Regions from separate parts of the Variovorax humicola genome, predicted to be linked through region 4. Evidence: predicted binding sites of a transcription regulator. Region 4 holds the regulator's gene; each other region holds the start of a gene.
What was found. Region 4 encodes FNR, which switches genes on or off when oxygen is low (the NO sensors DNR and NnrR bind a similar motif). Its sites were predicted from a motif close to TTGATNNNNATCAA; they were not measured.
Positions count from the first base shown of each region.

Region 1 (7,806 bases), on a different contig from region 4:
CGATGAGTTGCCCGAACAGCCATACGCGAAGGATGCGGTCGACGTTCCTCCGCCGCGAGCCAGCCCTTTTACGCCAGCGGTCGCACGGCCTCGGCCCAAGGGCGTCCAGCGATTCCTACCAGATGTTCGGTATGAGACGATGGCGCACACGGCTTGCGTATTCGTTGTAGCCGGGAAGATCGCGGCGAAGGATTCTTTCCTCATCGAGAAGCCGCCAGAAAAGTACCGGCAGGATGAGTGGGACGAGACACATCGTCAGCCACGAGCCAAGCGCCAGCGGCATGCCGATGAATAGCCAGAGCGCGCCTGCGTACATGGGATGACGCACATACGCATAGGGGCCGGTGTCGATCACTTTGTGATCATCCGCGACACTGATGTTGGCTGCAGCAAAACTATTGACCTTCAACACCCAGAAAATAATGAGGAAGGACAATACGATCACGATGTCTCCAACAATGGACAGGTATGCGGGCACCGGCGAGAGGCCGACGCGGTAGTCGAGTGGAGGCAAAGTGATAAAGACAAAAAGGTCCTTCGGACTTTCCAGTGGGTCAAAACGCCGCGGCAGTTCCGGTCGCTTGGAGGCACAAACAGCCCCGCCAGACCGGAAACCCGCACCAGCGCTCGCTTTCCGAGGCATCGAGGGAATTCACGAAGGTGCGATTGGGCAGTTTCATGTCGGTTGCAGCCGCTCGAATTTCCCCAGGCGACCCACTCCAAACCCTGAAGGACCGACAAAAAAGGCGAGGATGATGAGCGACACGATGATCTTCTGCGACCATTCTTTCTCATGCTGTGGTCCGGCATTCATACGGCGCTCGAGAAGCGGCCTGTCGTACAGGGCGAGATAGACCGTGAAGGCGATGGTCGAGACCGAAAAGACTGCGATAAAGAGCCAGCCTTGCCAGTAGTGCCACGTGCCCGCGGGCAAGAAAATCAAGGCGACGAATACCGCCATCCCCGCCAACCCTTGTGCAATGGCCTTCCTGTAGAGCGGATCCATAGTTGCATGCATGGTACCCCCGCCGTCCCACCCCGCAATGCGCGTCCTGGCGAGATGCGAACTCGGAGCGAACCTCGTTCAGTTAGGGCAAGCACGCGGCTTGCGCGGACAGATCTCTACCCGCATTATTTCTTGAACGGCCGCCGAGGCGCCCACTATGGTTTCTGCCCCGCGGCGGATGGCGCGAGTCCCCGAATAGCCACTTCCTTATTTCCGACAACCGCGTTGGACGGCGATGACCGGCAGGCCACGGTCCGCTGCGGTTCCGCAACAGGAGACGCTGACCTTCAACTGGCGGGTCGCCGCCGTCGCTGCGTGCCCCAGAGGCCCGCCAGCGAGAAACATGGCGGCGAGCAAGCATCGCGGCTTCGAAGCAGGGCTACGCATGACCCCTCGCTCAAGCGGACCCGTAATGGCAAGGCACCTTGGCCGCGAAACCTTCACTGTCCACTCTGGGTGCTTCGCCTCCGCGCAGCGGTAATCTCTACGTTCAGGCGTCAATAGAAAGGAAGGCATGAAAATGACACGCGTCCGAGTTGAGGGCTTTACCATCTCGCTTGACGGATACGGAGCTGGTCCGAATCAGGACGTCAGGAATCCGCTCGGCGTGGGCGGGACAGACTTGCATCAGTGGCTAGTCCCGACACGCACCTTTCAACGAGCCCTGTTCGGCGCCGACGGTGGATCAACGGGGATCGATGACGACTTCGCCGCGCGGGGCTTCAAGAATGTGGGTGCCTGGATTCTCGGAAGAAACATGTTCGGACCGATTCGTGGTCCCTGGCCCGACATGAGCTGGAAAGGCTGGTGGGGGGACAACCCGCCCTATCACGTTCCAACTTTCATCTTGACGCATCACGCGCGCCCGCCCATCCAGATGGAAGGCGGAACGACATTTCACTTCGTTACAGGCGGCATTCACGAGGCGCTCGACCGGGCGCGCGACGCAGCCAACGAAATGGATGTGCGCATTGGCGGCGGACCGAACACTGTCCAGCAATATCTTCGTGCAGGCCTCATCGATGAGTTGCACGTCGCGATATCGCCGGTCCTGCTTGGCGGGGGAGAGCGACTATTCGAGGGGACTGACATGCGCGCTCTGGGATACGAATGCGTTCAGTTCGTTGCGTCGGAGAAAGCCACCCATGTCGTACTTCGGCGGCAAGGGCGCAATGAAACCTGACAACCGATTGCAGCGGACAGCGCTGCCGCGCCGCCGCTGGTCTGGAGCGTCGAGCGGCTGCTTGCAGTCGTCGAATCCCTGACGGCACTGACCGCTTCGGGGTCGAAAGCGGCCTCGAGCGGCGGCTCTCTGGCATCCAAATTGATTGGCTGGTGATGGCCGGCCAGGAGCGGGCCAGGAGCGGCCGGTCGCGCCGCCCTTGCAACGTCGCCTGGTCGGTCCGTGCAGGGATTTCCATCCAGGAGACCCACGTTGCGCATTCGCCGTCTCGACCGCCTGCCGACGTCGGCCCACCGCGGTGTTCGGCGCCTCCAATCGCCGGGGCTCGTCAGCGCCAAGGTGCGGCGCAAACTGCGCGCCGGAAACCGACGGTCTTGCGATGAAGTCCGTCGATCCCTGCGATCTTTTGATCTGCCTCAAGCCACGCGGTTCGGAACGCGGCATCCTAGGCGCATGACCATGCAGGAGATCGCGCCATGACGCACGCCAGCCTCACCATCATCCGTCGCGAGCATCGTGCCCTGTCGGCGATGCTGCGCACGATCTCCTTGCTGCTCGCTGAGCACAAGCGCCGAAGTACCCTTCCCGACTTCGACGCGCTGCACGCCATGCTGTTCTACGTGGATGAATTTCATGAAAAGCTGCATCACCCCAAGGAGAGCCGCTTGCTCTTTCCGAGTCTGCGCGGACACGACGCGAGTACCGACGCGGTGCTCGACCGCCTGGAGCGGGACCACGCGCGCGGTGACCAATCGATCCGCGACCTCGAGCACGAGTTGGTCGGCTTCCAGATGATGAGCGATACCGACCAGTGCGACGCACGCCGCGAGAAGTTCGAGACCTCCATGAGGCAATACGTCGACCGCTGTCTCGAACACATGCACATCGAGGAGACCGAGGTGTTGCCGCTTGCCGAGAAGGCACTTACTGCGCACGACTGGGCCGCACTCGACGCCGCGTTCCTGGCCAATCGCGACGCGTTCGCTGGCTTTGAAGCCGACGAGGTGTATCGGCCGCTGTTCAGGAAAATACTCGGCTCGTTGCGGATCTCGGGTGTGGGTTCCGCACTCGAAGCGCTGGCAGGCGCGGCGCAGCCGAAATATTCGTCGGAACAATGACCCCGCTGCGGCCGGCAGACATTCGGGCAGACACCAGCGAGAGAACCCACGGACTCCGCGCCTGCGCTTGAGGTCGGATGGGCTTGCGCTCGTCGCTGCTCCAACATTGTTCGGTCGCATTGCACAGCGCATAGCTGCCGAGGCTTGCAATGCGACTCGCCGTCCTTTTTAAATCCGCCCAGGACCGACGTCTTCGAGGAATAGGGTAGTTGGCCAGGACGGTAGCAGGTCATTCATCGATGATGGGCTTTTAGTTCCTTGGACTGTTTCTATGCCCTCGTTCGCCCTCCTGCTCGGCGTCATCCTGGTTCTGGCTACTCTGATAGACGCCTTCGAGGTGGTACTGCTGCCGCGCCCGGTGCGCCGGCGGGTACGGCTAAACCGCTATTTTTTCAAATGCACCTGGGACGTCTGGGCCTGGTGCGCCAACCTTTGGCCCACCGGTCGTCGGCGCGAGGACTTCATCGGAGTCTACGGCCCCTTGTCGATGGTCATGCTCTTCGCCCTCTGGGGCGCAAGCCTGATCGTCGGTTTTGGGCTGATGCAATGGGCGCTGCAGCGCCTGGTGCCGGCTGCCGGCGCCGACGCGCTGATCGACCAGATCATCATCAGCGGTGACGCCTTCTTCACGCTCGGCTATGGCGACATCGTCCCGCACCATTCGCTTGCACGACTGCTGGTGATTGTCGAAGCCGGCACCGGCTTCGGATTCATCGCGCTGACCATCGGCTACCTGCCCGTGCTTTACCAGCACTTCACCCGTCGCGATCTCCAGCTCATTGAATTCTCCGCGCGTGCCGGGTCGCCACCGACGGCCGCAGCCCTGCTCGGCTGGCATGTGCATGACAGCCCCGAGGCGCTCGAACGCTGGCTCAGGGACTGGGAGCTCTGGGGCAGCGATCTGATTGAAAGTCACGCCGTGTATCCGATGCTCGCGTACTACCGATCGCAACACGAGGGCCATTCCTGGCTAGGCTCCCTGGCGGTCGTGCTGGACGTGTGCACGCTGCTTATTGCCGGGGCTGACCACGCACGGCGTCATCAGGCTACCGCCACCTTCTCGGCCTTGAGGCGCATCCTCGACGAGGCGAGCGAGTCGCTGCGCGTGGCCCCTGTGCGCCAGGTGTCGGCCCGCCGGATGGGTGCCGAGGCGCTTGGTCATCTCTCGCCCACGATTCGTCGAATCTTGCCCGCCTGGCACGATGACGAGGCCACCCTGCAAGTCATCCAGCAATTACGAAAAACCTACGAGCCGAGACTCGAGGGCCTGTCGGCCTACCTGTTGCTGCCTTTGCCGGACTGGATTGACCCCGCCGGGGCGGCGGCCGAACGCTTCGGTCGCGATGCGGTCGTCAGGCATCTCACCGAGGGCCGCCCGGGCTGAATTCGTCCCGGCTTGCAGCATTTCAAGACGGGATCCCGAACGCCCACGGCTCAACGGGGCATGCGCACAAGGCCATGCCGATGCCGCTGCGGGCATGCCGACGATCAGCATTCCGGCCACGCCCCATGCCATCCATGATTGCGTCGCGTGTACGCGCGCGGGCACGGACGCCGTGGTGGCCTACCAGAAGGCCTTGGCGCTTGCTCCCGGTCAGCCGCAATTGCTGGCCGACTATTGCGGACGCACTTGCATTGGCAAGTGATGGCGATCTGGATGGCCCGGCCCAACAGGCCATCGACGCGGCGCTTGCCATCGACCCCAATCATCCGAAAGCACTGGCGCCTGCCGGCATGGCTGCGTTCAAGCGCGGCGACGTGGCGCAGGCCCGCATGTTGCGCGTCCCGATCAATCCAGTAGCCGTCGCATCAAACCCGCCGTCGAGGCATCAAGACCCTCGGTGTTGCCGCTTGCCATTCGCGGCAGCAGGTCGCCGCAGAGCGCCTTGCCGAGCTCGACGCCCCACTGGTCGAAGCTATTGATCCCCCAAAGCGCACCGCTCGTGTAGACGCGGTGCTCGTACATCGCGATCAGCGCGCCGAGGCTGTGGGGCGTCAACCGGTCGAGCAGCAGCGTGGTGCTGGGCCGGTTGCCGGGGAAGGTCCGATGCCTTGCGACGATTTCCGGCGCCAGTGACTTCGCGGCGGTCGGAGCGCGCTCCGCCATGGCCTGGCTCGAGCGCTTTCCCAGCATCAATGCCTGTGCCTGCGCCAGGCCGTTGGCCAGCAGCTTCGTGTGCTGGTCGGCCAGGTCGTGCGTCGGGTGCTTGACCAGCAGGAACTCGACCGGGATCACGTCGGTGCCCTGGTGCAGCATCTGGAAGTAGGCGTGCTGGCCATTGGTGCCAGGTTCGCCCCACACCACCGGGCTGGTCGCGAAGGGCAAGGCGTTGCCATCGAGGTCGACGCACTTGCCGTTCGATTCCATCTCCAGTTGCTGCAGGTACGCCGGCAGCCGCTTGAGCCCCTGGTGGTAAGGCGCGACGCTACGGCTCGTGAAGCCGTGGAAGTTGCGATACCAGACGTCGATCAGCCCCAGGAGCACCGGCAGGTTCTTCGCGAGGGGCGCGGTGGCGAAGTGCCTGTCCATCTCGTGGGCGCCGCCCAGCATGGCGCGGAAGTTGTCCGCGCCGATCGCCAGGGCGATCGGCAGGCCGATGGCCGACCACAGCGAGTAGCGGCCGCCGACCCAATCCCAGAAGCCGAAGGTCGTCTCGATGCCGAACTCGGCCGCCGCCGCGACGTTGGTGGTCGTCGCCACGAAGTGCTTCGTCGTGTCGGTCCCACCGTTGGCGACGAACCAGGCCTTTGCCGCATGCGCATTGGCCATGGTCTCCTGCGTCGTGAAGGTCTTGCTCGCGATGACGAACAGCGTTTCCGCTGGACGCAGATGGCGCAGTACCGAGGTGATGTCGTGGCCGTCGACGTTGGAGACGAAGTGGAAGCCGAGCTCCGGGTGCACGAAGGCCTCCAGCGCCGGTACCGCCATCTGCGGCCCGAGGTCGCTGCCGCCGATGCCGATGTTCACGATGTGGCGGATGCCGCTCGCCCGGGTGTGGCGCACCGACTCGACATAGGCGAGCATCGCGTCGAGCACGCCGTGCACGTCGTCGCTGAACGGACCCTGCCCTCGCGGCGCGCGCAGCGCGGTGTGCAGCACGGCGCGGTCCTCTGTGGTGTTGATCGCGGCGCCGGCCAGCATGGCGTCGCGCCGCTTCTCGAGCTGGCACTCTCTCGCCAGATCGATCAGCAGCTTCATCGACGCGGCGTCGATGCGGTTCTTCGACAAGTCTGCAAACATGCCGGGAGCCTCGACCACCAGCGCGTCGAAGCGGCCGGGATCGCTGGCGAAGGCCTCGCGCAGATCGAACTGGTGACCATCCCCTTCGTAGTGGCTGCGCAGGGCGGCCCAGGCTTGGGTTTGGTCGCAACGGGGTGTGTTCATGGTGTGTCTGGGAGGGTGGTTGCGCATGGACGGATCGCCATGGTGATGCGGGTGAGGACTCAGGACTCCTCGCGCCATGCCGCACCGTCGCGCCCGACGAGTGCGCTGGAGGCAGCGGGTCCCCATGAGCCGGCGCTGTACGGCCGGGGCATTTCGCCGGAGGCCTCCCAGCCGTCCAGGATGGGCTCGCACCACCGCCACGCGGCGTCGAGCTCGTCCCGGCGCATGAAGAGCGTCAGGTTTCCGCGGATCGCGTCCAGCAGCAGGCGTTCGTAGGCTTCCATCGGACGCTGCTTGAACTGCTCGGCAAAGTCGAGGTTCAGGCCGACCGGCCTGAGGTTCATGGTGTCGCCGGGTACCTTGGCCATCATGAAGAGCTTGAGTCCCTCCTCCGGCTGAAGCTGGATCACCAACCGGTTGCCGAGCGAATCCTTCCCCGCGGACGGAAAGATCGAATGCGGCACGCTGCGGAAGTTCACGACGATTTCGGCCGCGCGTTCGGCCATTCGCTTGCCCGTGCGCAAGTAGAACGGAACACCCGACCAACGCCAGCTCTCGAGCTCGGCGCGGATGGCCACGTAGGTCTCCGTCGAGGTGTCGGGCGGGATGCCGGCTTCATCGAGGTATCCGGGCACGGCGGCGCCGTTGACCGTTCCCGCGCGATATTGGCCGCGCACGGTGCAGGAGCCCACGTCGGCCTGCGTGATGATGGGTGCCAGCGCGCGCAGGACCTTGAGCTTCTCATCGCGAACCGCGTCCGGATCAATCGATGTCGGCGGCTCCATCGCCACGATGCACAGCAGCTGCAGGAGGTGGTTCTGCACCATGTCGCGCAGCGCACCGGTGCGGTCGTAGAAATCACCCCGCGTTTCCACGCCCACCTGCTCGGCGATGGTGATCTGCACGTTGCGCACCCAGGTGCGGTTCCACAGCGGCTCCAGCAGTGCGTTGGCGAACCGCAGCGCAAGCAGGTTCTGAACGGGTTCCTTGCCCAGATAGTGGTCGATACGAAAGATCTGCGGTTCGGTGAACACGCTGCCCACGTCCTCGTTGATCTTCTGCGCGGAGGCCAGATCGCGCCCCAGAGGCTTCTCCAGCACGACGCGCGAGTTCG
Region 1 covers NZ_JBBKZV010000037.1:2,076-9,881, reverse strand. The annotation lists gene WKW80_RS32000 (methyltransferase family protein) at 116-643, opposite strand; gene WKW80_RS31995 (hypothetical protein) at 677-1,006, opposite strand; gene WKW80_RS31990 (dihydrofolate reductase family protein) at 1,527-2,189, shown strand; gene WKW80_RS31985 (hemerythrin domain-containing protein) at 2,666-3,307, shown strand; gene WKW80_RS31980 (potassium channel family protein) at 3,579-4,691, shown strand; gene WKW80_RS31975 (hypothetical protein) at 4,786-4,953, shown strand; gene pgi (glucose-6-phosphate isomerase) at 5,097-6,692, opposite strand; gene zwf (glucose-6-phosphate dehydrogenase) at 6,752-7,806, opposite strand, start outside.
Region 1: a site for FNR is predicted at 2,596-2,609, ahead of WKW80_RS31985 (hemerythrin domain-containing protein). Genes of this name have one in related genera too.

Region 2 (7,806 bases), on a different contig from region 4:
TGGGTCCGGGCTCGTCAGCGAGCTGGAAATCGTCGAGGGGCTGGCGTTCGATCGCGGCTACCTATCGCCCTACTTCATCAACAACGCCGAGAAGCAGGCGGCTGTCCTGGAAAACGCGTTGATCGTCCTGTGCGACCAGCGGCTCTCGGCGATCAACGACCTCCTGCCGTTGCTCGAGGCCGCGGCGAAGTCCGGCGCACCGCTGCTGGTGATTGCCGAGGACGTCGACGCCGAGGCGCTGGCGACCCTGGTCATCAACAGTGTTCGCGGCGTCGTCAAGACCTGCGCCGTGAAGGCGCCCGGTTTCGGGGACCGCCGCAAGGCGATGCTCCAGGACCTGGCCGTCCTGACTGGCGGACAGGTCATCGCGAGCGAGCTTGGCCTGACCCTCGCCAAGGCCACGCCCGACAATGTCGGCCGCGCGCGGCGCGTGGTCGTCGACAAGGAAAGCACGACCATCATCGGCGGCGCGGGCGATGCAACTGCCATTCGCGATCGCATCGCGGCGATTCGCAAGGAGCGTGACTCGCTGTCCGGCGACTACGAGCGCAAGCAACTGGACGAACGCATCGCCAAGCTGTCGGGCGGCGTGGCGCTGATCAAGGTCGGCGCGGCCACCGAAACCGAACTGAAGGAACGCAAGCTGCGCGTCGAGGACGCCCTTCATGCGACGCGCGCCGCGGTCGAGGAAGGCATCGTTCCCGGCGGCGGCGTGGCGCTGCTGCGGGCGCGACGCAAGCTTGCGGACCTGCCGACGCTCGGCCTGGACCACGCCTCGGGCATCAAGATCGTGCAACGCGCGCTCGAGGAGCCACTGCGACGCATCGTCAGCAACGCGGCCGACGAACCTTCGATCGTGTTGGAACGGGTGGACGCATCGACACAGCGCAGCTATGGCTACAACGCTGCGACACGCCAGTACGGCGACCTGCTGGAGATGGGGGTCATCGACCCCGGCAAGGTCACGCGCCTGGCGTTGCAGAACGCCGCCTCGATCGCCAGCCTGGTGCTGACCACCGACTGCATGATCGCGAACGCACCGAAGAAGACGACGCCGCACGAGCGGATCGGCCTCGAGCCTGATTCGTACTGACCCATCGCATCCCGCAGCCGTCAACCCTGCGCAGCATCCCATGCCCTGGACACCCGATCGCTACCCCGTGTCGATGCGCAGGTTGCCGCTCGCGGTGCGGCTGAAGGCCATCGAGATCGCCAATGCATTGCTCGCCGAAGGTTTGGACGATGGCAAGGCCATCCGTATCGGGATCGCCAGGGCGAAGCAATGGGCACTGCGGCACGCTTGACCCGATGCAATGGCGCGCCTCTTTGCCCTGGCCGCATCGACCGGATACCCAATCACTCCAAGAGGATCGCCATGAACCCCCGCAAGCCCGTGTTGCTCTTCGCTGTCATGGCGATGAGCGTTCTCAGAAGCGCATCCGGCGCTGCCGTCACGCCAGTGTTGGCGCCCGGCAGCTATGCGAGCGGCGGCATCAGCGCCGAGGGCCAGCAGGAGATGCAGGTGACGCGGGACCTCTACAACCTGCGGTTGACCTTCGCGCAAGCGCGGACCGGGGCGTTTGTCGCAGGCGTTTCCGTCAAGGTCGAATCCGTGGATCGCAATGGCGCTTCGTTCGGGCCGTTCCTCGACTGCGGTCCGTTGCTGTACATCGCGCTGCGCCCCGGCGTCTATCGCATCACTGCGGACTATGCCGGGCTCACGCGCTCGACCATCGTTCGCGTTGGCGCGGGCGCGGCGCACGCGACGCTTTATTGGCCTGCGGAAAGCGAGCCTTGAGGACCCGCCTTGCGCCTGTCCTCTCCAAGCAGAAAGTGAGGGTTGCCTCGCCGTGGGGAGTTCGCGGCACTCGCCGCCCACGACCGCGACTCACTGCGCCAGCGCCAGATCCGCCCGCGGACGATCGCCCGCGACTGCATTGCGCGGCGCATCCGGTCTGCCGACGAGCGCCAGCAACTCGGCCTCCTCCAGCGTTTCCTTGCTGACCAGGGCGCGCACGCACCGGTCCAGGATCTCGCGCCGGTCGCCCAGCAACCGGGTCGCGCGTTTCGACTCCTGCTCGATCAACCCCTGCACGGCGTCGTCGATGCGCTGCGCGGTCTTTTCGCCGAGCGTGCCGGAGGTGACAGTGGCTGCCGCATCGGCCGGCGATTCCAGAAACGGGGAGTGCTGCCCCGCATAGACGACGGGGCCGAGGCCGAGGTCCATTCCGTAGCGCAGCACCATGTCGCGGGCCAGGTTCGTTGCCTTGACCAGATCGTCGGCAGCGCCCGTGGACGGCTCGCCGAACACGAGGATCTCGGCCGCGCGGCCACCCAGAAGCACCGCCAGCTTGTCGAGCAGCTCCCCCCGCCGCAGCAGGTGCCGGTCTTCCGAAGGCCGTTGCAGCGTGTAGCCCAGCGCGCCGATGCCGTGCGGAACGATCGACACCTTGTGCACCTTGTCGGCGCCAGGCAGCGATAGCGCGGTCAGCGCATGGCCGAGTTCATGCGTGGCCACCAGTTCGCGCTCCTGCGGACCAAGGATGCGGTTCTTCTTCTCGATACCCGCCACGATGCGCTCGATGGCCTGCGTGAAATCGGACAGGGTCACACCGTCCGCATTGCGCCGCGTGGCGATCAGCGCGGCCTCGTTCACCAGGTTCGCCAGGTCGGCGCCGGCAAAGCCGACGGTGATCGCGGCAACCTGGTCGAGATCGGTGCCGGCGTCAAGGCGGATCTTCCTGGCATGCACCTTCAGGATGGCGCAGCGGCCGATGCGGTCCGGCCGGTCGACGAGCACCTGGCGGTCGAAGCGCCCGGCGCGCAGCAGCGCCGGGTCCAGGGTTTCCGGGCGGTTGGTCGCGGCGAGCAGGATGACGCCCACGCTGGGATCGAAGCCGTCGAGTTCCACCAGCAGCTGGTTGAGCGTCTGCTCGCGCTCGTCCTGTCCCCCGGCCATCGGGAAGGCGGTGCGAGCCCGGCCAAGCGCATCGAGTTCGTCGATGAAGATGATGGCGGGCGCGTTGGCGCGGGCCTGCTCGAACAGGTCGCGCACCCGCGCCGCCCCCACGCCGACGAACATCTCGATGAACTCCGAGCCACTGATCGAGAAGAAGGCCACGCTCGCCTCGCCGGCCACGGCACGCGCCAGCAGCGTCTTGCCGGTGCCTGTGGGCCCCATCAGGAGCACGCCTTTGGGAATGCGTGCGCCCAGCCGCCCGTGGTCCTTCGGGTTCTTGAGGAAGTCGATGATTTCCCGGAGCTCCGCCTTCGCTTCGTCGACGCCTGCGACGTCGTCGAAGCGCACGCCGGTGCTCTTCTCCATGTAGATCTTCGCCTTGCTCCTGCCGATGCCCAGGAGCCCGCCGCCCATGCCGCCGCCGGCACGTCGCGCGATGAATGTCCACAGGCCGAAGAACATCAGGCCGGGCACGATCCAAGACAGCAAGGCTTGCAGCCAGCCGGAACTGCGCACCCGCTGGTAGGGAACGCCGAAGCCAGCAAGTCGCTCGGCGACCTGCGGCTCCATCATTGTCGCGAAGACGGTCTGCCTGCCCTCGCTGTCGGGTGTCTTGAGGCGCCCGGTGATGACCGAGTCGTCGACCGTGACCTCCGCGATCCTGCCCTCCCGCAAATGCTCCTCGAAGGCGCTGTAAGGGACCATCTCGATCCTGCGGCTCTGTTCCCAGTACTGCCACGCGAGCCCGAGCAGCCCGATCGCGAGCAGGATGGACCCCAGGTGGCGCTTCCCCCAGTCATTCATGGCGGGGACCCGGGACGCCGGCTTGCCGTCGGCAACAGGACCACGGGCGGGCCGGACGGCGACCTGAAACCATAGAACCTTTCATTGAGGTGCCGTGTCACCGCCACGATGTCCTCGTCGCTCCATTCGAGCGATGCCGCGGCCTGCCAGCGAACGACTTGCGCTTGCAGGCTGTTCCAGTCCGTGGCGAGCCTGCGCTCGCGCCAGTGCACCTGCGTCGTATGGCACGCGATGCAATGAGTCTCGTACAGCAGTTCGCCGCGCGACTGGGCCCCTGCCGAAACACCGGACAGTAACGAGGCGGCGAGAACACAGGCTGCCAGGGGTCGAATGAACATGCGACGGCTCCTCTTTGAAATCGCCGCAACCGGAAAGCCGCCGACGACAGGAGCACAGCATCGCGCGGCCACTCGGCCGGCACCTTGATGCAGCGCAATCGCCAACGCTGTCGCCAGAGTTTGATCCCGCGCAAGGTGTGGCGCTCGCCGGCTGCAAGAATTTCCACGACACAGCACGTGCAACGTCAAGAAGGAGGTCCAATCATGAATTCGCTGGCCGCTTCGAACCATGTCCATTCCCACATTCCGTATGGACGCGCCCAATGTCTCGCCGCCCTGTCGGGCATTGCCGCGGAGATGGATTCGTCGCTGGAACAAGCACGCCGACTGGGTGCCGAGCGTTGCCTGAAGTCCTTGCGTGCAATCCTCGAGCCCTTCGATCTTGGCCGCCATGAAGTCCGCATCCATGCGAGGGCGGACTCGACCTGCCTGAGCGTGAATCTGCGCCAGGACAATCAATGCGGCAGGCTCGTGAGCAACATCCGCGGCGACAGTCTCCTGCTGGATGTCTTGCAGGAGATCGACGATTTCCTGTATGCGCATGAGGATTGGGTCCAGTGTCTCGATGGCGCCGTTCTCAGTATGCCGGCGGGGTCGGAGCAGGCACCGGCACGATTTGGTGGAACCCGCTCCTGACGCTGCGGCACCCCTCGCGCCAGGAAGACGTGCCAAAGGGTGCGACGTGCCATACGGTTCGCTGGTGCACGCGGGGCGGTTGCGGATTGGATGCCGGCCCGCATGCATGCAGCAAAGGAGCCGTCTTGGACATTCCCCGTGAAGCCGACAGGCACGGTATCGACATCGACCGTATCGCGCGGCTCGCCGCCGACCAGACCCGGCGCAGGGTCTCCGTCGGCGACATCATGGCCGCCATGGGGAACGGCGGAACGCTGATGCTGACCTTGCTGTTCGCATTGCCCAATGCCGTGCCGGCATTGCCCGGGACTTCCACGATCCTCGGCTTGCCGCTGCTCTTCCTGACGGTGCAACTCGCGCGCGACATGACGCCACGTGTCCCCTGGTGGATTGCAAGGCAATCGGTGCGTCGTACCGATTTCGCCGTGATCGTCGAGCGCCTGAGGGCGTTGTTCTCGTTGGCCGACGGGCTGTCGTCTCCCCGGCTGGGTGCGTTCGCCGGCGCCAGGGCCGTCCGGTTCGCGGGGGGCCTGGGCATCGTACTTTCGATGGTGCTCATCCTGCCGCTACCGCTGGTCAACGTGCCGATCGGCGTGGCGCTCGTTCTGATGGCACTGGGCGGTTTGCGAGCGGACGGCCTGCTGATGGCGCTGGGCATGACGGCTGGCGTCGGCTCGCTCGCTTTCTCGGCCATTGTCATTGCCGGCCTGGTGAAGATCGGCAGCCATGTCGTTGCGCCGTTGCACTTCTGAAATCGACTGCGCGACGCACGCGTTGAACCAAAGCTTCCAATGAAGTTTTGCACCCGAGAAAAAGGCGTGTTCATGACTCCGCGAGACCCCAGTCGCGTCGACATGGATTCGATGCACCGCGCCCGAAGAACTTGCCTGATGATTCCGCGCAGCGAGTTGCGCGTGACCGCCCAAGAGCTTGGATCGGGGCGTTACTGCTGGAGCGTACTGCGGCGACGCGGCAACAGCTTTGCTGCGGAGTGCGTTTCCTGTCGCTGGAGCATTTCAAGGAGTACGACCAGGCGCTGGACGCGGGCTTCGCAAGACTCCAGGCGCTCAGCGACCCGGGCGCCACGCCGCTCCTTCGCCATCAGCCCCCGGCGCCGGCCTGAGAGAACTCGACGAAGGCGCCGACCGCATTGGCGGCATACATCAGCGAGGGCCCACCGCCCATGTAGACGGCGACGCCGAGCGCTTCCTCGACCTCCGACCGGGTCGCGCCCAGCCGCACGAGCGCCTTGGCGTGAAAGCCGATGCATGCGTCGCAATGCGCGGAAACCCCCAGCGCCAGGGCGATAAGCTCCTTGTGCTTCTCGGAGAGCGCGCCGGACTGCATCGAGGCGCGCGACAGTTCTGCAAAGCCCTTCATGACGGCAGGCGTGTCCTTGCGAAGCCAGGCCAGGTGCACGGACACGCCCTGGGTGAGAGTCTCGAACGAAGGAGATGAGTTCATCGTCTCACCATAGCCCCGTGACGCGCCGGCGGGCTTGATCGAGGTCAAGGCCGCGAGTCCGATCGGCATGGCGGGGCACGCATCGTCAAGCCGGCTCTTCCTTGACGCAGCGCAAGGCACGCCGACGTGGTCCTTCCCAGAATGCAGCTTCGGCTTGTGGCCTTTCACCTTCAAGAAGCGACCGGGGCCGAATCGCACTTACCACTGGAGCCAACCACGTTGTCGCGCCACGACAGGACCATCGAGGCAAAGTGATCCTTCAGGCGCAGTGCACTGTAGAGGTCGCCCCTCGATATCGATGGCGCCGCGGAAGTACGCGTCCGCGAGCAGCAAGGGGCTGCGTTCCATCACGAGCCGTCTGAGCAGTGCCGGGTTGCGCAGCACCAGCGTGAACGCCGGCGCCCAGGGCGTCGAACGCATGTACCGAGTTATCCCACAGGCGAACCGCGGTAGGAACATCGAAGCCTTGTAAAGATGCGGATCGCCGACGGCAGTGCATTGCCGAAGTCGCTGGGCAAGGTTGGGGAACCATTCATGGCGCAAGCTGCAGAACGGTGAGATGGCGATACGCCAGGCGGCGCGTGCGAAGCGCTTCAGCGCCTCGAGGCCAGGAAGCCGACGAGCAGGCCCGCGGCAGCGGCCATGCCCACCGCGCGATACGGATGGCTGTGCAGCAGGTGGTCGGTGTTGCGCGCCGTAGTGCGGGCCTGGTCGCGAGCACTGGCCTGCAGGTCGTCGAGTTGCGCCCGCACCTTGTGCAGCATTTCCTGCAGCCATTCGGCGGAGGGAGAGGAAGCGCACGGGGACTTTTGCAGTTCGGTCGTGCTCGGTGTCGTCATATCGTTCATGTGGGGCTTTCTTGCGGGGTTGGTGGATGAGATGGCAACGGGGTCATGCTAGGTGCGCCTTATTTGCAGTCGCTTGACGTGGATCAAGGGATGCGGGGATCATCGCGTCTTCATAAGCGCGGCCACACAGCAAGTAGAGCGTGCGTCCGGGCAGCAGGTTCTGAAACAGCAGAGTCCCACCAGCACCGTGTCGCCCGCACGGATGTGCTGGAGGCGCGAGGTCAACGGCCCGTCCTGCACCTTGATGCTGAGGAACTCGAGCGTAGTCTCGTAGTGCGCGCTGGCCATGCTGAAGGCGCGCAGCAGCGGCCGGCCGTCGACCATCAGGCCGATCATGTGAACTGGCCGCTCTGGAAGCGAAAGGCCGGGTCGCGCTGGCGGTGAAGGAAAAGAGGCGATCCGTCCAGTGCCGCCCACGCCCAAGCACGCGCGCCTCGTAGAGGTCGCCCATGTCAATGTGCCGGCACCTTCGCGCGGCGAGGCGCGACCTCGACCGGCACCACCGGCCCCGCCGCGCTCGGTGGCGAGAAGTCGTAGTAGCGCGTGTTCAGGTAGCGGGTGACGTAGTCGACGTCTTCCTCGCTCCAGTTCAGGGACGAGACCGACTGCCAGCGCCGCACCTGGGCCTTCAGCGACCGCCAGTCGGTCGCCAGGCGATGGTCGCGCCAGTGCACCTCGGCGCCGTGGCACTGCATGCAGTGGTTGAAATAGAGCATTGCACCGCGCGCCTGCGCGGCAGCGTCACCGATGCACAACG
Region 2 covers NZ_JBBKZV010000036.1:6,909-14,714, reverse strand. The annotation lists gene groL (chaperonin GroEL) at 1-1,093, shown strand, start outside; gene WKW80_RS31750 (DUF2188 domain-containing protein) at 1,134-1,304, shown strand; gene WKW80_RS31745 (hypothetical protein) at 1,376-1,798, shown strand; gene ftsH (ATP-dependent zinc metalloprotease FtsH) at 1,889-3,763, opposite strand; gene WKW80_RS31735 (cytochrome C) at 3,760-4,101, opposite strand; gene WKW80_RS31730 (hypothetical protein) at 4,306-4,737, shown strand; gene WKW80_RS31725 (exopolysaccharide biosynthesis protein) at 4,863-5,489, shown strand; gene WKW80_RS31720 (carboxymuconolactone decarboxylase family protein) at 5,839-6,201, opposite strand; gene WKW80_RS31715 (ElaB/YgaM/YqjD family protein) at 6,795-7,040, opposite strand; partial or broken gene WKW80_RS31710 (FAD-binding oxidoreductase) at 7,177-7,500, opposite strand; gene WKW80_RS31705 (c-type cytochrome) at 7,502-7,806, opposite strand, start outside.
Region 2: a site for FNR is predicted at 4,186-4,199, ahead of WKW80_RS31735 (cytochrome C). Genes of this name have one in related genera too.

Region 3 (7,806 bases), on a different contig from region 4:
TCCGCACCATCTGGGGCGACGATGCGCGCTACGTGGCCAGCTACTACCCGCCGGAGCTGCGCGGCTACTACCTCGCCGGCGACGGCGCGTCACGCGACAAGGACACCGGCAACTTCACCATCGGCGGGCGCATCGACGACGTGCTCAACGTCAGCGGCCATCGCATGGGAACGATGGAGATCGAGTCGGCGCTGGTGGCCTGCACCGAGTTGGTGGCCGAGGCCGCCGTGGTCGGCCGGCCCGACGACACCAGTGGCGAGGCGATCTGTGCCTTCGTCGTGCTCAAGGGCGCGCGGCCGACCGGCCCGGCGGCCGACAAGCTGGCGGTGCAACTGCGCAACTGGGTCGGCAAGGAGATCGGGCCGATCGCCAAGCCGCGCGACATCCGCTTCGCCGACAACCTGCCCAAGACCCGCAGCGGCAAGATCATGCGCCGCCTGCTGCGCTCGGTGGCCAAGGGCGAGGCCATCACGCAGGACGTCTCGACGCTGGAGAACCCGGCGATCCTGGCGCAGCTGAACGAAACGCACTGAGGACGGGCGGCTCAGCGCGGGTCGCGGCGCGCGCTGCGCTCCGGCACCTCCACCGGCACGTAGGCCCGGCGGCCGTTGCGCTGCACCAGCAGCGCGGCGGTCCGGCCGGCTGCCATGCCGGCCAGGATGCGTCCCATGTCGGCGACGCGGTCGACCGACCTGTCGTTGATGGCCATGACGATGTCGCCCGGCCGGATGCCTTCGGTGCGAGCGGCGCCGGCGGATTCCCTCACCAGCAGCCCTTCCTCGATGCCGAGCTGCGCCTTCTGCGCGCCGGACAGCTCGCCCAGGCGCAGGCCCAGCCCGTCGTTCCATGCCGACGGCGGGCGGCTAGCGACGGGCGGCTGCGATGCCAGGTCTTCCTGCAGCACCAGCGATGCCGCGGCGGGACGGCCATGCCGCCACAGTTCGAGCCGCACGCTGCTGCCCGGCTGGCGCTGGGCGATGTCCTGGACCATTTCGGTGAAATGCGAGATGCGCTTGCCGTCGATCGCGCGCACGATGTCGCCGCGCTGCAGGCCCGCCGCGTCGGCGGGGCCGTCGCGCTGGATGCGCACCACCAGGGCACCGGCCGGATCGGGCAGGCCGAAGGATTGCGCCAGCGCCGGGCTGACCTCCTGCATCTCGGCGCCGAGCCTGGCGCGCCGCACCTTGCCGTGCGCGCGCAACTCTTCCGAGATGCGCAGCGCCAAGTTGATCGGCACCGCAAAGGAAAGGCCCATGAAGCCACCGCTGCCGCTGTAGATCATCGAATTGATGGCGACGACCTCGCCGCGCGCATTGAACAGCGGACTGCCGGAACTGCCGGGGTTGATCGCCACGTCGGTCTGGATGAAGGGGATCTCGCCGCTGCCCGCGACATAGCGGTTGGTGGCGCTCACCACGCCGGTCGTCACGCTGCCCTTGAAGCCGAAAGGCGTGCCGATGGCGGCCACCCAGTCGCCCGGCGCAAGCTTCGACGAATCCCCCGTCACCGCGGCGCGCAGGCCGCGGGCCTCGATCTTCAGCAAGCCGACATCGGTGCGCTTGTCGCAGCCCACCACCCGCGCGTTGAAGTGGCGCCCGTCGGCCAGCCGCACCTGGGTTTCGTCGACATCGGCGATCACGTGGGCGCTCGTCAGGATGTAGCCGTCGCCGGCGATGATCACGCCCGAGCCCAGGTCGCGCTCCTCGCTGGCGGCGTAGCCGGTCGGCAAGGGCAGGGCGAAGCGGTCGGCGAAATCGTTGTCGGGAAAGACATCGACGTTGTCGACCGAGTCCTTGTAGTAGTCGCCCTCGCGCTCGCGGCGCAAGGTCACCACGTCCACCACCGACTCGCTGCGGCTTGCGACCAGCGCCGCGAACGCCGATGTCTCCGACGTGGGCGCGGCCGGCTGGGCCGCGGCCGGCGTGCCCAGCAGCAGGTTGCCAGCGATCCAGCATGCCATCGCGAAGCGCTTCATGGATTCTCTTTGCGGCCGGTTGTTCGAAACATGCCTGCCGACGGCCACGGAAGGCCCCTCGATTCTTCGGCGGGCGGGCGCGCCGTCCCTTGATGCGCATCAAGGCCCGGGCTTGCGCGCGGCCGGACACTGCAGGCATCACTTGACGCACGAGGTCCACCATGTATGAACGAATCCTGGTTCCCATCGACGGCAGCAACACCTCGCTGCAGGGTCTGGACGAAGCGGTGCGGCTGGCCACGCTGACGCACGGACGCCTGCTGCTCGTGAACATCGTCGACCAGCTCAAGTACGTGACCGGCTACGAGACCTTCGGCTCGTACACCTCCGACCTGCTGCCCTACATGCAGCATGCCGGCGAGGAGATCCTGCAGCATGGCCTGGAGCGCGCGCAACGCGCCGGCATCCCGGCCGAGACAATGCTGTTCACCTCGCTGGCCGACCGGGTCTGCGACGTGGTCATCGGCCAGGCCGATGCCTGGAAGGCGGATCTCATCGTGATCGGCACCCACGGCCGGCACGGTGTCGGACGTGTGCTGCTCGGCAGCGATGCCGAGCAGATCCTTCGCATCTCCCCGGTGCCGGTCCTGCTGGTGCGCTCGAAGCACACCGATTCCGAGGCGCAGGCCGAGCCCGCGCCGGCCGCTGCCGATGTACCGCACCGCGTCTCCATCGCCGCTTGAGCTTGCACCGCCGGCCTCCTCCGGGCCGGCGCCGGCACTCGCGGTTGCGCCGGTGCCCGCGCGTCATCGGGTGCGCGAGGCGCTGCGGCGTTACGGCCTGTTCGCTCTGCTGGCCGTCTTTGGCATCGCGCTGATTCCGTGGGGGGCACCACGGCTTCTCTACGGCCCGCGCATCGACGTCGACCCGGTCATTCGGCGCGACTTCGTGCAGTCGGTGGTGGCGAGCGGGCATGTCGAGGCGCCGCATCGCGTCAGCATCGGAACCCAAGTCGTCGGAACGGCCCGCAGCGTGCCGGTGCAAGAAGGCCAGGTCGTGCGCGAAGGACAGGTGCTGGTGGCGCTCGACAGTGCCGAACTCGAAGCCACGGCCGCACAGGCCGACGCGGCGGTGCTGCAGGCGCAGGCGCGCATCCGCCAGCTCCGGGAAGTGCAGGCACCGATCGCCGAGCAGGCGATGCGGCAGGCGCGCATCAACCTGGCCAACGCGCAGGCCCAGCAGCGCCGCAATGCCGAACTGGCCCGCCAGGGCTTCATCGGCCAGGCCGCACTCGACGATTTCGACAAGGTAGTCAGCCTGGCACAGGCCCAGCTCATTTCGGCGACCAGCCAGCTCGCCACCACGCGGGCCGATGGCAGCGACTATGCCGTGGCTGCCACGGCACTCGCACAGGCGCGCGCGAGCGCGCAGGCGGCGCATGCGCGGCTTTCCTACGCCAGCATCGTCGCGCCCGTTGCCGGCACGCTGATCGACCGGGCGGTCGAGCCCGGCGACGTGGTCCAGCCCGGCAAGGCGCTGATGGTGCTGTCGCCTTCCGGCGCGACGCAGCTGGTGGTGCAGATCGACGAGAAGAACCTGCAGTTGCTCGCGCCGGGCCAGGCGGCACTGGTCTCGGCGGATGCCTATGCGGACCAGCGCTTTGCCGCGATGCTGGTCTACATCAATCCCGGCGTGGACGTGCAGCGCGGTTCGGTCGAGGTCAAGCTCGACGTGCCGCAGCCGCCGGCCTACCTGCGCCAGGACATGACGGTGTCCGTCGACATCCAGGTGGCATCGCGGCACGACGCGGTGCTGGTCCCGACGCAATCGGTGCGCCAGGCCGAGCGCGGCCAGCCCTGGGTGCTGAAGGTCGACGGCCACCGTGCCCGGCGCCAGCCGATCCGCCTCGGGATGCGTTCCGGCAGCATGAGCGAGGTGCTGGAAGGACTGCAGCCCGGCGACCTGGTGGTGCCCGCGGCGGCCAACGGCATCGTCGAGGGCTCGCGCCTGCGCGGCGTGCCGGCACGCCCGGCCCCGTGACGGTCCATGAATCACTGGCTTCCATTCGAATGGATCGTGGCATCGCGCTTCCTTCGCGAGGGACGCATGCAGACCGTCTTCATCATCGCCGGCATCACCATCGGCGTGGCTGTCATCATCTTCATGTCGGCGCTGCTGACCGGCCTGCAGGCGAATTTCATCCGGCGCGTCCTGACCGCCCAAGCGCACATCCAGCTTCTTCCGCCCAAGGAAATGGCGCGGCCGCTCGGCGCGGCAGTTGGCGGTGCTGCGGGGCTGGGCGAGATCCCGGTGGTGCAGGCGCCGCTGCAGCGCCTGAAGTCGATCGACCAATGGCAGGCACTGGCCCGGCAGATCCAGGCGATGCCGGAGGTGACGTTGGTATCGCCCGCTGCCACAGGCTCTGCGCTGGTGGTGCGCGGTGACGCGAGCCGCGCCATCTCGCTGATCGGCGTGACGCCGGAGCTCTACTTCCAGGTGGTCGACGTGCCGTCGAAGCTCGTCATGGGCAGCCCCCGCCTCACCAACACCGACATCCTGGTCGGCCTCGAGCTGGCCAGCGATCTCGGCGTGTCGATCGGCGACAAGCTGCGCGCCACCTCGGCCAACGGCGGCGACAACACGCTCACCGTGACGGGGATCTTCGACCTCGGCAACAAGGGCGCCAACCAGCGCACCACCTACGTGGCGCTGCGCACGGCGCAGTCCCTGCTGGGCCTGCCGGGCGGGGTGTCCAGCATCGACGTGAACCTGCGCGACATCTACGCGGCGGAGCGAGTGGCGCAGCGCATCACCCGCGAGACCGGGGTCGAGGCCGACAGCTGGATCGCGACCAACGCGCAGTTCTTCACCGCGGTACAGGCGCAGAAGACCTCCAACACGGCGATCCGCTTCTTCGTCGGCCTGTCGGTGGCCTTCGGCATCGCCAGCGTGCTGGTGGTGTCGGTGGTGCAGAAGTCGCGCGAGATCGGCATCCTGCGCGCCATGGGGGTCTCGCGCGCGCAGGTGCTGCGGGTGTTCCTGATCCAGGGCGGCTTGCTCGGCCTGCTCGGCGCCGTCGGCGGCTCGCTGATCGGCCTGGTCGCCCTGGGCCTGTGGCGTCGCTATGCGCTCAACCCCGACGGCACGCCGCTGTTTCCGCTGGCCATCGAGCCGGGGCTCTTCGTCGCCTCGCTGCTGCTGGCCACTCTGACCGGCCTGGCCGCCGCGTTCGCGCCCGCGCTGCGCGCGGCGCGGCTCGACCCCGTGGTGGCCATCCGTGGCTGAGGACGTGGTTTGCATGCGCGGCGTGCGCAAGGCCTTCAACATCGGCATGCCCAACGAGGCCGAAGTGCTCCATGGCATCGACCTGTCGCTGGCGCGCGGCGAGTTCTGCGCCGTGATGGGCCCGTCGGGCTCCGGCAAGAGCACGCTGCTCAACATCGTCGGCCTGCTCGACCGGCCCAGCAGCGGATCGCTGCGCATCTGCGGCGAGGAAACCACGCAGCTCGACGACCATGCGCTGACCCGGTTGCGCGGGCACAGCATCGGCTTCGTCTTCCAGTACCACAACCTCCTGTCGGCCTTCACCGCGCTGGAGAACGTGATGATGCCCATGCTCGGCGACGCCGGCTTCTTCAACGACCGCATGGCCGAGCGTGCCGCCGACCTGCTGGGCCGCGTCGGCCTGTCGAGGTGGCAGGACAGCCGGGTCGGCCAGTTGAGCGGCGGGCAGCAGCAGCGCGTCGCGGTGGCCCGCTCGCTCGCCATGAAGCCACCCCTGCTGCTCGCCGACGAGCCCACCGGCAACCTCGATACGCAGGCTGCGGATGCCGTGTTCGACCTGCTGCGCCAGGCCAATCGCGACAGCGGCATGGCCATCCTGTTCGTCACGCACAACCCGGCGCTGGCCGCGCGCTGCGACCGGACCATCCGGGTCGTCGACGGCATGCTGGCGGGGGCCGGGCAGGCATCGGGTGTGCCGCAGGCTTGAGATGGCGCAAGGTGCCGTTCGCAAAACGGATCGGCCATCTCGATGCCCGCCCACTCTGGCGTTTCCCTTGCCTTGCGGTTGTCGTTGATGCGCTCCGCCGCATGCAATCGATGCCTGGCGAGCTACCGGGGGATCGAACGTAGCGCGGCATTCTGAGCGGCTTGAGCTTGACCTTTCAGTGTCCCCGCAGACGAACGTCGGGCCGTGCGATGTCGATGCCCATGAGGGCCCGCGCGAAGAGGTAGTTGTTGCGTGTGCGCTCGCTCATGGAATCCATGTCGACGTGTCCCAGCGCATCGCAGGGAAATGCGAACGCCTGGCCGCCGTCGCACAGGCGGCAAAAGCGCAATTCGTAGCCGATGGAAGCATGCGATTCGTTCATCATCGTCTCCTTTGGAAGCCTTGAAACCGGGATCGCGCACTCTCTGGGGGCGCAGTTTCAATCTAAGCGTCCAATGTCAACGGCGTATCAATGCTTCGTGTCGTTTGGGAAGGGTTGGTGAACGGCCTGTCAAGCTTCGGAGCTTTTCCACCCAGGGGCGCCAGTCGCGCGTAGAAGAATCGCTTGGCGGTCTCGACCAGGGCAAGATAGGCCACCAGCATGCCCCCCAGCCACGCGAAGAAGACCAGGGGTGGCTGCTCGAAGTGGAAGAGCGCGCCCAGTGGCGTGAACGGCAGCGCCAGGGCGGTGGCCACCGCCAGCAGTGAAGTCGCCGTCAGCACGCCGCTCGGCCGGCTCGCCCATGGCCGTCCACGCGTGCGGATCACGAAGATCACCAGTACCTGCGTGACCAGGGATTCCATGAACCAGCCGGTGCGAAACAGCGCCTCATCGGCGTGCATGATGTGCAGCAACAGCCAGAAGGTCAGCGCGTCGAACGCAGAGCTGATGGTACCGAACAGCCACATGTAGCGCTGGACGAATGCCATGTCCAAAGTGCGCGGTCGGGTCAGGTCGCTCGCGTCCACCTGGTCGAGGGGGATGGCCGCCTCCGACAGGTCATAGAGGATGTTGTTGAGCAGGATCTGCGTCGGCAGCATCGGCAGGAAGGGCAGGAACACCGAAGCCACAGCCATGCTGAGCATGTTGCCGAAGTTCGAGCTGGTGCCCATCATGATGTACTTGAGCACGTTGCCAAAGGTGCGCCGGCCTTCGATGATGCCGTCGTGCAGCACGGACAGGTCGTGGTCGAGCATGACCATGTCTGCCACCTCGCGCGCCACGTCGGCGGCGCTATCGACAGTGATGCCGACGTCGGCGGATCGCAACGGTGGCGCGTCGTTGATACCGTCACCGAGGTAGCCCACCACATGGCCGCGCGCCTTGAAGGCGAGCACGATGCGGTTTTTTTGCGCCGGGTTGACGCGACAGAAAAGGGTGGTGCGCGACACGCGTGCACGCAGCGCGGATTCGTCCATCTGCGCGATCTCGCGGCCGGTCAGGACGCCCTCCACGGGAATGCCCAGCAGACCGCACAGGTGCTGTGTGACGAGCTCGCTATCGCCGCTGACGATCCTCACCTGCACGCCGCTGCGCGCGAGCGCGGCCAGGGCCTCGCCGGCACCGGACTTGGGCGGGTCGATGAAAGTGGCGAAGCCCGCGAACACGAGTTCGCGCTCGTCGCGCACGTTGGCATGGTCATGCTCGCACGACACCACGCGCCATGCGACGGCCAGTACGCGCAAGCCATCGCGTTCGAAGCCGCGGCAACGCTCGTGCAGAGCATCGATCGCAGCCGCGTCCAGTGGACTCGTGGCCTCGCCGTCCTGGCCGTCCCGGCTGCTGCACTGTGCGAGCACGTCATCGGGGGCGCCCTTGACCACGAGCCAGCGTTCCGCGCCGCGTTCGACCAGAACCGACACGCGCCGGCGTTCGAAGTCGAAGGGGACCTCGTCGATC
Region 3 covers NZ_JBBKZV010000047.1:11,340-19,145, reverse strand. The annotation lists gene acs (acetate--CoA ligase) at 1-533, shown strand, start outside; gene WKW80_RS34195 (trypsin-like peptidase domain-containing protein) at 545-1,975, opposite strand; gene WKW80_RS34190 (universal stress protein) at 2,137-2,658, shown strand; gene WKW80_RS34185 (efflux RND transporter periplasmic adaptor subunit) at 2,627-3,955, shown strand; gene WKW80_RS34180 (ABC transporter permease) at 3,962-5,200, shown strand; gene WKW80_RS34175 (ABC transporter ATP-binding protein) at 5,193-5,906, shown strand; gene WKW80_RS34170 (hypothetical protein) at 6,082-6,288, opposite strand; gene mgtA (magnesium-translocating P-type ATPase) at 6,351-7,806, opposite strand, start outside.
Region 3: a site for FNR is predicted at 2,065-2,078, ahead of WKW80_RS34190 (universal stress protein). Genes of this name have one in related genera too.

Region 4 (7,806 bases):
GGGCCGCCGGCTACAACGCGCTGTGCGTGCCGCTGGCGGCCGCCGGATGGCTGCCCGCATGGCTGGCCGGCCTGGGCATGGCGGCGAGCTCCCTCGTGGTCGTGGTCAACGCGGCGCGGCTGGCGGGTCGCAAAGGCGAAGCGGGGCATTGATGGACATCCTCTTCCTGCTCATCCCGTTCTCCGTCGTGCTGGTGCTGCTGATCCTCATCGCCCTCTGGTGGGCCGTGGACCGTGGCCAGTTCGAGGACGTCGAGCCCGAAGGCCAGCGCATTCTGCGCGAGGATTGATCTGCATCAAGATGCCGCGCAACGCGCGCCCGGACACTGGCCGCATTCAAAGAATGAAGGGCCCGCGATGCAATCCTCGAATCCACCCGCAGCGGTCTACGACGACACCGTGGTGCGGCAATTTGCGCTCATGTCGGTGTTCTGGGGCGTTGTCGGCATGCTGGTAGGCGTGGTCATCGCATCACAGCTCGCGTGGCCGGATCTCAACCTCGGCATCCCCTGGCTGAGCTATGGCCGGCTGCGGCCGCTGCACACCAACGCGGTGATCTTCGCCTTTGGCGGCTGTGCCTTGATGGCGACAAGTTTCCATGTCGTGCAGCGCACCTGCCAGGTCCGGCTCTTCGCGCCGAAGCTGGCCTCCTTCGTGTTCTGGGGTTGGCAGGCGGTGATCGTCGCCGCGGCCATCAGCTTGCCGATGGGCTTCACGCGCGGCAAGGAATACGCCGAGCTCGAATGGCCGATCTCGATCCTGATCGCGGTGGTCTGGGTGGCCTATGCCATCGTGTTCTTCGGCACCGTCGGCACGCGCAAGGTTCGCCACATCTACGTGGCCAACTGGTTCTACGGCGCCTTCATCATCGCGGTGGCCCTGCTGCACATCGTCAACGGCATGTCGATGCCGGCCGGCTGGATGAAGAGCTACTCGATGTACGCCGGCGTGCAGGACGCGATGGTTCAGTGGTGGTACGGCCATAACGCGGTGGGCTTCTTCCTCACCGCCGGCTTCCTCGGGATGATGTACTACTACATCCCCAAGCAGGCCGAGCGGCCGGTGTATTCATACCGGTTGTCGATCGTGCACTTCTGGGCGCTGATCTTCACCTACATGTGGGCAGGCCCGCACCACCTGCACTACACCGCCTTGCCCGACTGGACGCAATCGCTGGGCATGGTGTTCTCGCTGATCCTGCTCGCGCCGAGCTGGGGCGGGATGATCAATGGCGTGATGACGCTCTCGGGCGCCTGGTACAAGCTGCGCACCGACCCGATCCTGCGCTTCCTCATCGTGGCGCTGTCGTTCTACGGCATGGCGACCTTCGAGGGTCCGATGATGTCGATCAAGACCGTCAACGCGCTCAGCCACTACACCGACTGGGGCATCGCCCACGTGCATTCGGGAGCGCTCGGCTGGGTCGGCTTCATCTCGATGGGCTCGCTCTACTACCTGATTCCGCGCATGTACGGCCGCACCGCGATGTACAGCGTGCGGGCTATCGAAGTGCACTTCTGGACGGCCACCATCGGCGTCGTGCTCTACATCGCCGCGATGTGGATCGCCGGCGTCATGCAGGGGATCATGTGGCGCTCCATCAATGCCGACGGCACGCTGACCTACACCTTCGTCGAAAGCGTCAAGGCGACCTTTCCCTTCTACGTGGTGCGCCTGCTCGGCGGCCTGCTCTACCTGGGCGGGATGCTGGTGATGGCCTGGAACGTCTGGATGACGGCGATCTCAGGCATCTCCGCCCGCGCACAGATTCCACCACTCGCAGCCGCCCACGCCTGAGGAAACGCCATGCCTTCGAATTCGAACCAGGCCACCGGTTTCACCCACGAGAAGGTCGAAACCAACAACCTCCTGATGATCGTGCTGATCCTGCTGGTCGTTGCCATCGGCGGCGCGGTGGAGATCGTGCCGCTGTTCTTCCAGAAGTCGACCACCGAGCCGATCAAGGGCCTCAAGCCCTACACGGCCCTGCAGCTCGCGGGGCGCGACGTCTACCAGCGCGAGGGCTGCTATGGCTGCCACTCGCAGATGATCCGCCCGTTCCGCTCGGAGACGCTGCGCTACGGCCACTACTCGGTGGCGGGCGAGTTCGTCTACGACCACCCGTTCCAGTGGGGCAGCAAGCGAACCGGGCCCGACCTGCAGCGCGTCGGCGGCAAGTACAGCGACGAGTGGCAGCGCATCCACCTGAACAACCCGCGCGACCTGGTGCCCGAGTCGAACATGCCGGCCTATTCGTGGCTGGAGAAGAACATCGTCGACGCCGCCTCGCTGCCGGCGCACATGCGGGCGCTGCGCCGCGTCGGCGTGCCCTACACCGACGAGGAAATCGCATCGGCCGCCAAGGACGTCGAAGGCAAGACCGAGATGGATGCCACCGTCGCCTACCTGCAATCCCTGGGCCTCGCGCTCAAGTAAAGGAGCCAGAGCCGTGGACCTCACCACCTTGCGCATCGCCGCCACCGTCGCCTGCTTCCTCGTCTTCATGGGCATCCTGGCCTGGACCTTCTCGCGGCGCAACACGCGCCGCTTCGAAGAGGCCGCACAGCTTCCGTTCGAGCAGGACTGAGAGGAGCGTGCCATGAACGATTTCATCAACGACTTCTGGGCCAACTACGTTGCCGCTGCTTCCGTGGTGAGCATCCTTGCCTGCGCGCTGCTGCTGTGGCTGACCGCGCGCAAGCGCGTGGTGCCAAGCGACGACAACACCACCGGCCACGTCTGGGACGAAGACCTGCGCGAGGCGAACAACCCGCTGCCGTTGTGGTGGATGGGCCTGTTCGTCATCACCATCCTGTTCGGCTTCGCCTACCTCGCCTTCTTCCCCGGCCTGGGCAGCTTCGACGGCAAGCTCGGATGGAGCGCCACCGGCCAGTACCAGGCCGAGGTCGCGCAGGCCGACAAGGAACTGGCCCCGATCTACGCCGCGTATACGTCGATGCCTGTCGAGGCCATTGCGGGCGATCCGAAGGGCATGGCGATCGGCGAGCGGATCTTCATGAACAACTGCGCGCAATGCCATGGCTCCGACGCGCGCGGGAGCAAGGGCTTCCCGAACCTGACCGATACCGACTGGCTGCATGGCGGCGCGCCCGACAAGATCGTCGAGACGATCACCAAGGGCCGCACCGGCGAGATGCCGCCGATGGCCGCTGTGGTCGGGACACCTGACGAAGTGAGGAACCTAGCCCAGTACGTGCTGAGCCTGTCGGGCAACTCGACCGACTCGGTGCGCGCCGGCCTCGGCAAGTCGAAGTTCACGGCCTGCGCCGCGTGCCATGGCATCGGCGGCGTCGGTAACCAGGCCCTCGGCGCGCCCGCGCTCAACGACAACGTGTGGCTGCACGGCTTCGGCCAGGACGCCATCGTCGCGATGATCAACGGCGGCAAGCACAACGTGATGCCCGCGCAGGAAGGGCGGCTGACCGAGGCGCAGATCAAGGTGGTGGCGTCGTACGTCTGGGGCCTGTCGAACAAGCCGCAGGCCAAGCCCGCGCCCTGAAACCGGGAGAGGCCATGCCAGGCTCCGCGCAACCGCGAAAGTTCATTCCCATCGTGCCGGCGGTCGAGTCCACCGGCCTGTACGAGGCGTCGAAGAAGATCTACCCGCGCACCGTGCGCGGCAACTTCGCGCGCTGGCGCTGGGCCATGGTCTTCGCCACGCAGTTGTTCTTCTATGCGATGCCGTGGATCCAGTGGGGCGGACGCCAGTCGCTGCTCTTCGACCTGGCTGCGCGCCGCTTCTACATCTTCGGGCTGGTGCTCTATCCGCAGGACCTGATCTATCTGTCGGGCCTGCTGGTGCTGTCGGCCCTGTCGCTGTTCCTGTTCACCGCGGTGGCGGGCCGGCTGTGGTGCGGCTACACCTGCCCGCAGACGGTCTACACGGAAATGTTCATGTGGGTCGAGCAGAAGGTCGAGGGCAACCGCATCGCGCGCATGCGGCTCGACGGCGAACCTTTCTCGCTGGAGAAGTTGGTGAAGAAGTGGTTCAAGCACGTCGTATGGCTTTGCATCGCGATGTGGACCGGCTTCACCTTCGTCGGCTACTTCACGCCGATCCGTGAACTCGGCCTGGAATTCCTGCAGACGCGCATGGGCTCGTGGGAGGTGTTCTGGGTCATCTTCTATGGCTTCGCGACCTACGGCAATGCCGGCTTCATGCGCGAGCAGGTGTGCAAGTACATGTGCCCCTATGCGAGGTTCCAGAGCGCGATGTTCGATCGCGACACCCTGATCGTCAGCTATGACCTCGCACGCGGCGAGCCTCGCGGCGTCCGCGCCAAGGGGCAGGAGGGAAGGGCGCTGGGATTGGGCGACTGCATCGACTGCTCGCTGTGCGTGCAGGTCTGCCCGACCGGCATCGACATCCGCGAAGGGCTGCAGTACGAATGCATCGGCTGCGGGCTGTGCGTCGACGGCTGCAACACCGTGATGGACCGCATGGCCCTGCCGCGCGGGCTGATCCGATACGCGACCGAGAACGGGCTGGCGAACGGATGGTCGTCGGCGCAGGTCTGGCGCCGGGTGTTCCGCCCGCGTGTGTTGATCTATGGCGGCGTGCTGCTGGTCCTCGGCATCGGCCTGCTCGCGAGCCTGGTGCTGCGGATGCCGCTGAAGGTCGATGTCGTGCGCGACCGCGGCGCGTTGGCCCGCATCGTCGAGGGCGGCCAACTCGAGAACGTCTATCGCCTGCAGATCATGAACGCCACCGAAGAGCAGCAGACCTACCGCATCGAGGCCAACGGGCTGGATGGGCTGCACGTGGCATCCGCCGAAGTCGTGGAAGTGGAGTCGGCCCAGTCGCGCTGGGTGGCGGTCCGCCTGCAGTTGCCCGCCGACAAGGCCCCGGCCGGATCGCACACGGTGCACTTCGAAGTGCGCTCCGCGGATGGACGCGCCCATGTTTCCGAGAAGGCCGTGTTCCTGGTGCCCCGATGAACCCGAAAGGACAAAGCATGACGACAGCGACCGAACCATCCACCTCGCTACCGTGGTGGCGCTTCCCGCTGGTATGGCTGGTCATCGGCCTGCCGGCGGCCGTGGTCATCGCGAGCGTTGGCTCCGCCTGGATTGCCATTCACACCAGCGACTCGGTGGTCGAGGAGGACTACTACCGCAAGGGCGTCGAGATCAACCGTACCCTGGCCGACAAGGGTTTGATGCCGGCGCAGACGGCCCGCAATCATGCGATGACGCCGGCCGGGGACATTCCGGTGCCATCGCGCATCGCCAAGCCATGAGCGCGCGCAAGTGGATCTCGATCCTGTGGCCCGCCTTCCTGCTGGCGAGCCTCATGGAAGTGGTGGTGTTCGCCCTTGTCGACCCTTCGGATCTGCGATGGGGAGCGGAAGGCCTGGGTTATTCGCGGCAGGCGATCTACACCACGAGCTTCCTTGTCTTCTGGGCGATGTCCGCGGCCTCGTGTGCGCTCACGCTGGCGCTGGCCACGGTGCCGCCCGAGGACGAAGGCACGCTGCGCCGCATCAACGCCCGGGCGGATTGACGATGCGCTGCAGGGCCTGCGAATCGAGGATGCGCAGGTTGCGGTGCTGTACCTCGACGATGCCGTCCTCCACGAACTTCGACAGCGTCCGGCTGATGGTTTCCAGCTTCAGGCCGAGATAGCTGCCGATCTCCTCGCGCGTCATGCGCAGGATCACCTCGGAGCGCGAGAAGCCGCGCGCGTGCAATCTCTGCACGAGGTTGAGCAGGAAGGCGGCGAGCCGCTCCTCCGCGCGCATGCTGCCGAGCAGCAGCATCACGCCGTTCTCGCGCACGATCTCGCGGCTCATGATCCGGTGCACGTGGCGCTGCAGCGCCGGCACTTCGCGCGACAGCGCTTCGACGCGCTCGAAGGGGATGACGCAGACCTCCGAATCCTCGAGCGCAACCGCATCGCAGTTGTGATGCTCGTTGACGATGCCGTCCAGGCCCATGATCTCCCCGGCCATCTGGAAACCGGTGACCTGGTCGCGGCCGTCGTCGCTGGCCACGCGGGTCTTGAACACGCCCGTGCGAATGGCATACAGCGCGGTGAAGCGCTCGCCGTTGTGGAACAGCGTCTCGCGCCGGCGCAGCTTGCGCCGCGTCTTGACCAGGCCATCGATGCGCAGGAGTTCGTCGGGCTCCAGCCCGGCGGGCATGCAGAGCTCTCGCAGATTGCAGTTGGAGCAGGCGACCTTGATGTTGTGGGTGATGGTCATGGGCAGTCTTTGTCGATTGCGCAAATTCTGGCGGGCACTACCTGCGATCGGCTTGATGCAGGTCAAGGCATGCAACCGACATCCAGGGCACATTGAATTTCCTTCAATGCAATGCGCGAGTCACACGATGTCTTTCATCTGCCCACCCGCCGAGTCGCACGTTCCCCAATTGCTGCCCTCGGTCGCAATGCTGCGGCGCTTCGAGATCGCCGGTCCGCGCTACACCTCCTACCCCACGGCCGATCGATTCGTCGAGGCCTTCGACGCGGCGGACTACGCGCAGGCATTGCGCCAGCGCCGCAGTGCCGGCGCCCGTGCGCTGCCCTTGTCGCTCTATGTCCACGTGCCGTTCTGCGAGTCGCTGTGCTACTTCTGCGCCTGCAACAAGATCGTGACGCGCCATCACGAGCGGGCGGCAGAGTACCTCGACTACCTGGCGCGTGAAATCGAACTGCAGACGGCGCAACTGGGCCGCGGCGCGCTGGTGAGTCAATTGCACCTGGGCGGCGGCTCGCCGACCTTTCTCGACGACGCGCAACTGGCCCGGCTGATGGACATGCTGCAGGGTGCCTTCACCTTCACGCCGGATTGCGAGCGGTCCATCGAGATCGACCCGCGCACCGTCGACGCCGAGCGACTTGCGAGCCTGTCGGCGCTGGGCTTCAACCGCTTGAGCTTCGGCGTGCAGGATTTCGACCCCGAGGTGCAAAAGGCGATCCATCGCGTCCAGCCGGCCGCGCAGGTCTTCGAGCTCATGTCGATAGCGCGGCAACTGGGCTTCAAGTCGGTCAATATCGACCTGATCTATGGCTTGCCGCTTCAGACCGTGGAGTCGTTCGAGCGCACGCTCGATCAGGTCGCGGAGTTGCGGCCCGACCGCATCGCCCTCTATGCGTATGCGCATCTGCCCGACCGGTTCAAGGCACAGCGGCGCATTCACGTAGCGCAGCTCCCCGTCGCCGCGGACAAGGTGCAGATGCTGGCGCGGTCGATCGCGCTGTTCAGCGCCGCAGGCTATGTCTACATCGGCATGGATCACTTTGCCTTGCCCGATGACGCACTGGCCGTCGCAAAGCGGCAAGGCCGCCTGCACCGCAACTTCCAGGGCTACAGCACGCAACCGGATTGCGACCTGGTGGCGCTGGGCGTCTCTGCCATTGGCCGCATCGGCGCGACCTACAGCCAGAACGCGAAGTCGCTCGAGGAGTACTACGACCATCTCGACCAGCGACGCCTGCCGGTGGTGCGTGGCCTGGCGCTGACGCGCGACGACCTGCTGCGCCGCGCGGTGATCATGGCGCTGATGTGCCAGGGACATCTCGACTTCGAAGCGCTGGGGCAGGCCCACCTGATCGACTTCCGCGACCACTTCGCCCCGGAGTTCGCGGCGCTCGGACCGCTGATTGCCCACGGCCTGGTGCGGCTGAGCGACCACGCGTTGGAGGTCACGCCGCTGGGTTGGTTCTTCGTGCGCGCCATCGCCATGGTGTTCGACCGCTATCTGCAGGCCGATCGGACCCGCACGCGCTATTCGCGCATCGTGTGATGCAAGGCGGCCTGGCGACTGCCGCACTGGTGATGGG
Region 4 covers NZ_JBBKZV010000028.1:56,651-64,456, forward strand. The annotation lists gene WKW80_RS29045 (heavy metal translocating P-type ATPase) at 1-152, shown strand, start outside; gene ccoS (cbb3-type cytochrome oxidase assembly protein CcoS) at 152-289, shown strand; gene ccoN (cytochrome-c oxidase, cbb3-type subunit I) at 357-1,796, shown strand; gene ccoO (cytochrome-c oxidase, cbb3-type subunit II) at 1,806-2,435, shown strand; gene WKW80_RS29065 (cbb3-type cytochrome oxidase subunit 3) at 2,449-2,586, shown strand; gene ccoP (cytochrome-c oxidase, cbb3-type subunit III) at 2,599-3,519, shown strand; gene ccoG (cytochrome c oxidase accessory protein CcoG) at 3,534-4,958, shown strand; gene WKW80_RS29080 (FixH family protein) at 4,976-5,260, shown strand; gene WKW80_RS29085 (hypothetical protein) at 5,257-5,523, shown strand; gene fnr (fumarate/nitrate reduction transcriptional regulator Fnr) at 5,504-6,223, opposite strand; gene hemN (oxygen-independent coproporphyrinogen III oxidase) at 6,351-7,769, shown strand; gene WKW80_RS29100 (sulfite exporter TauE/SafE family protein) at 7,769-7,806, shown strand, end outside.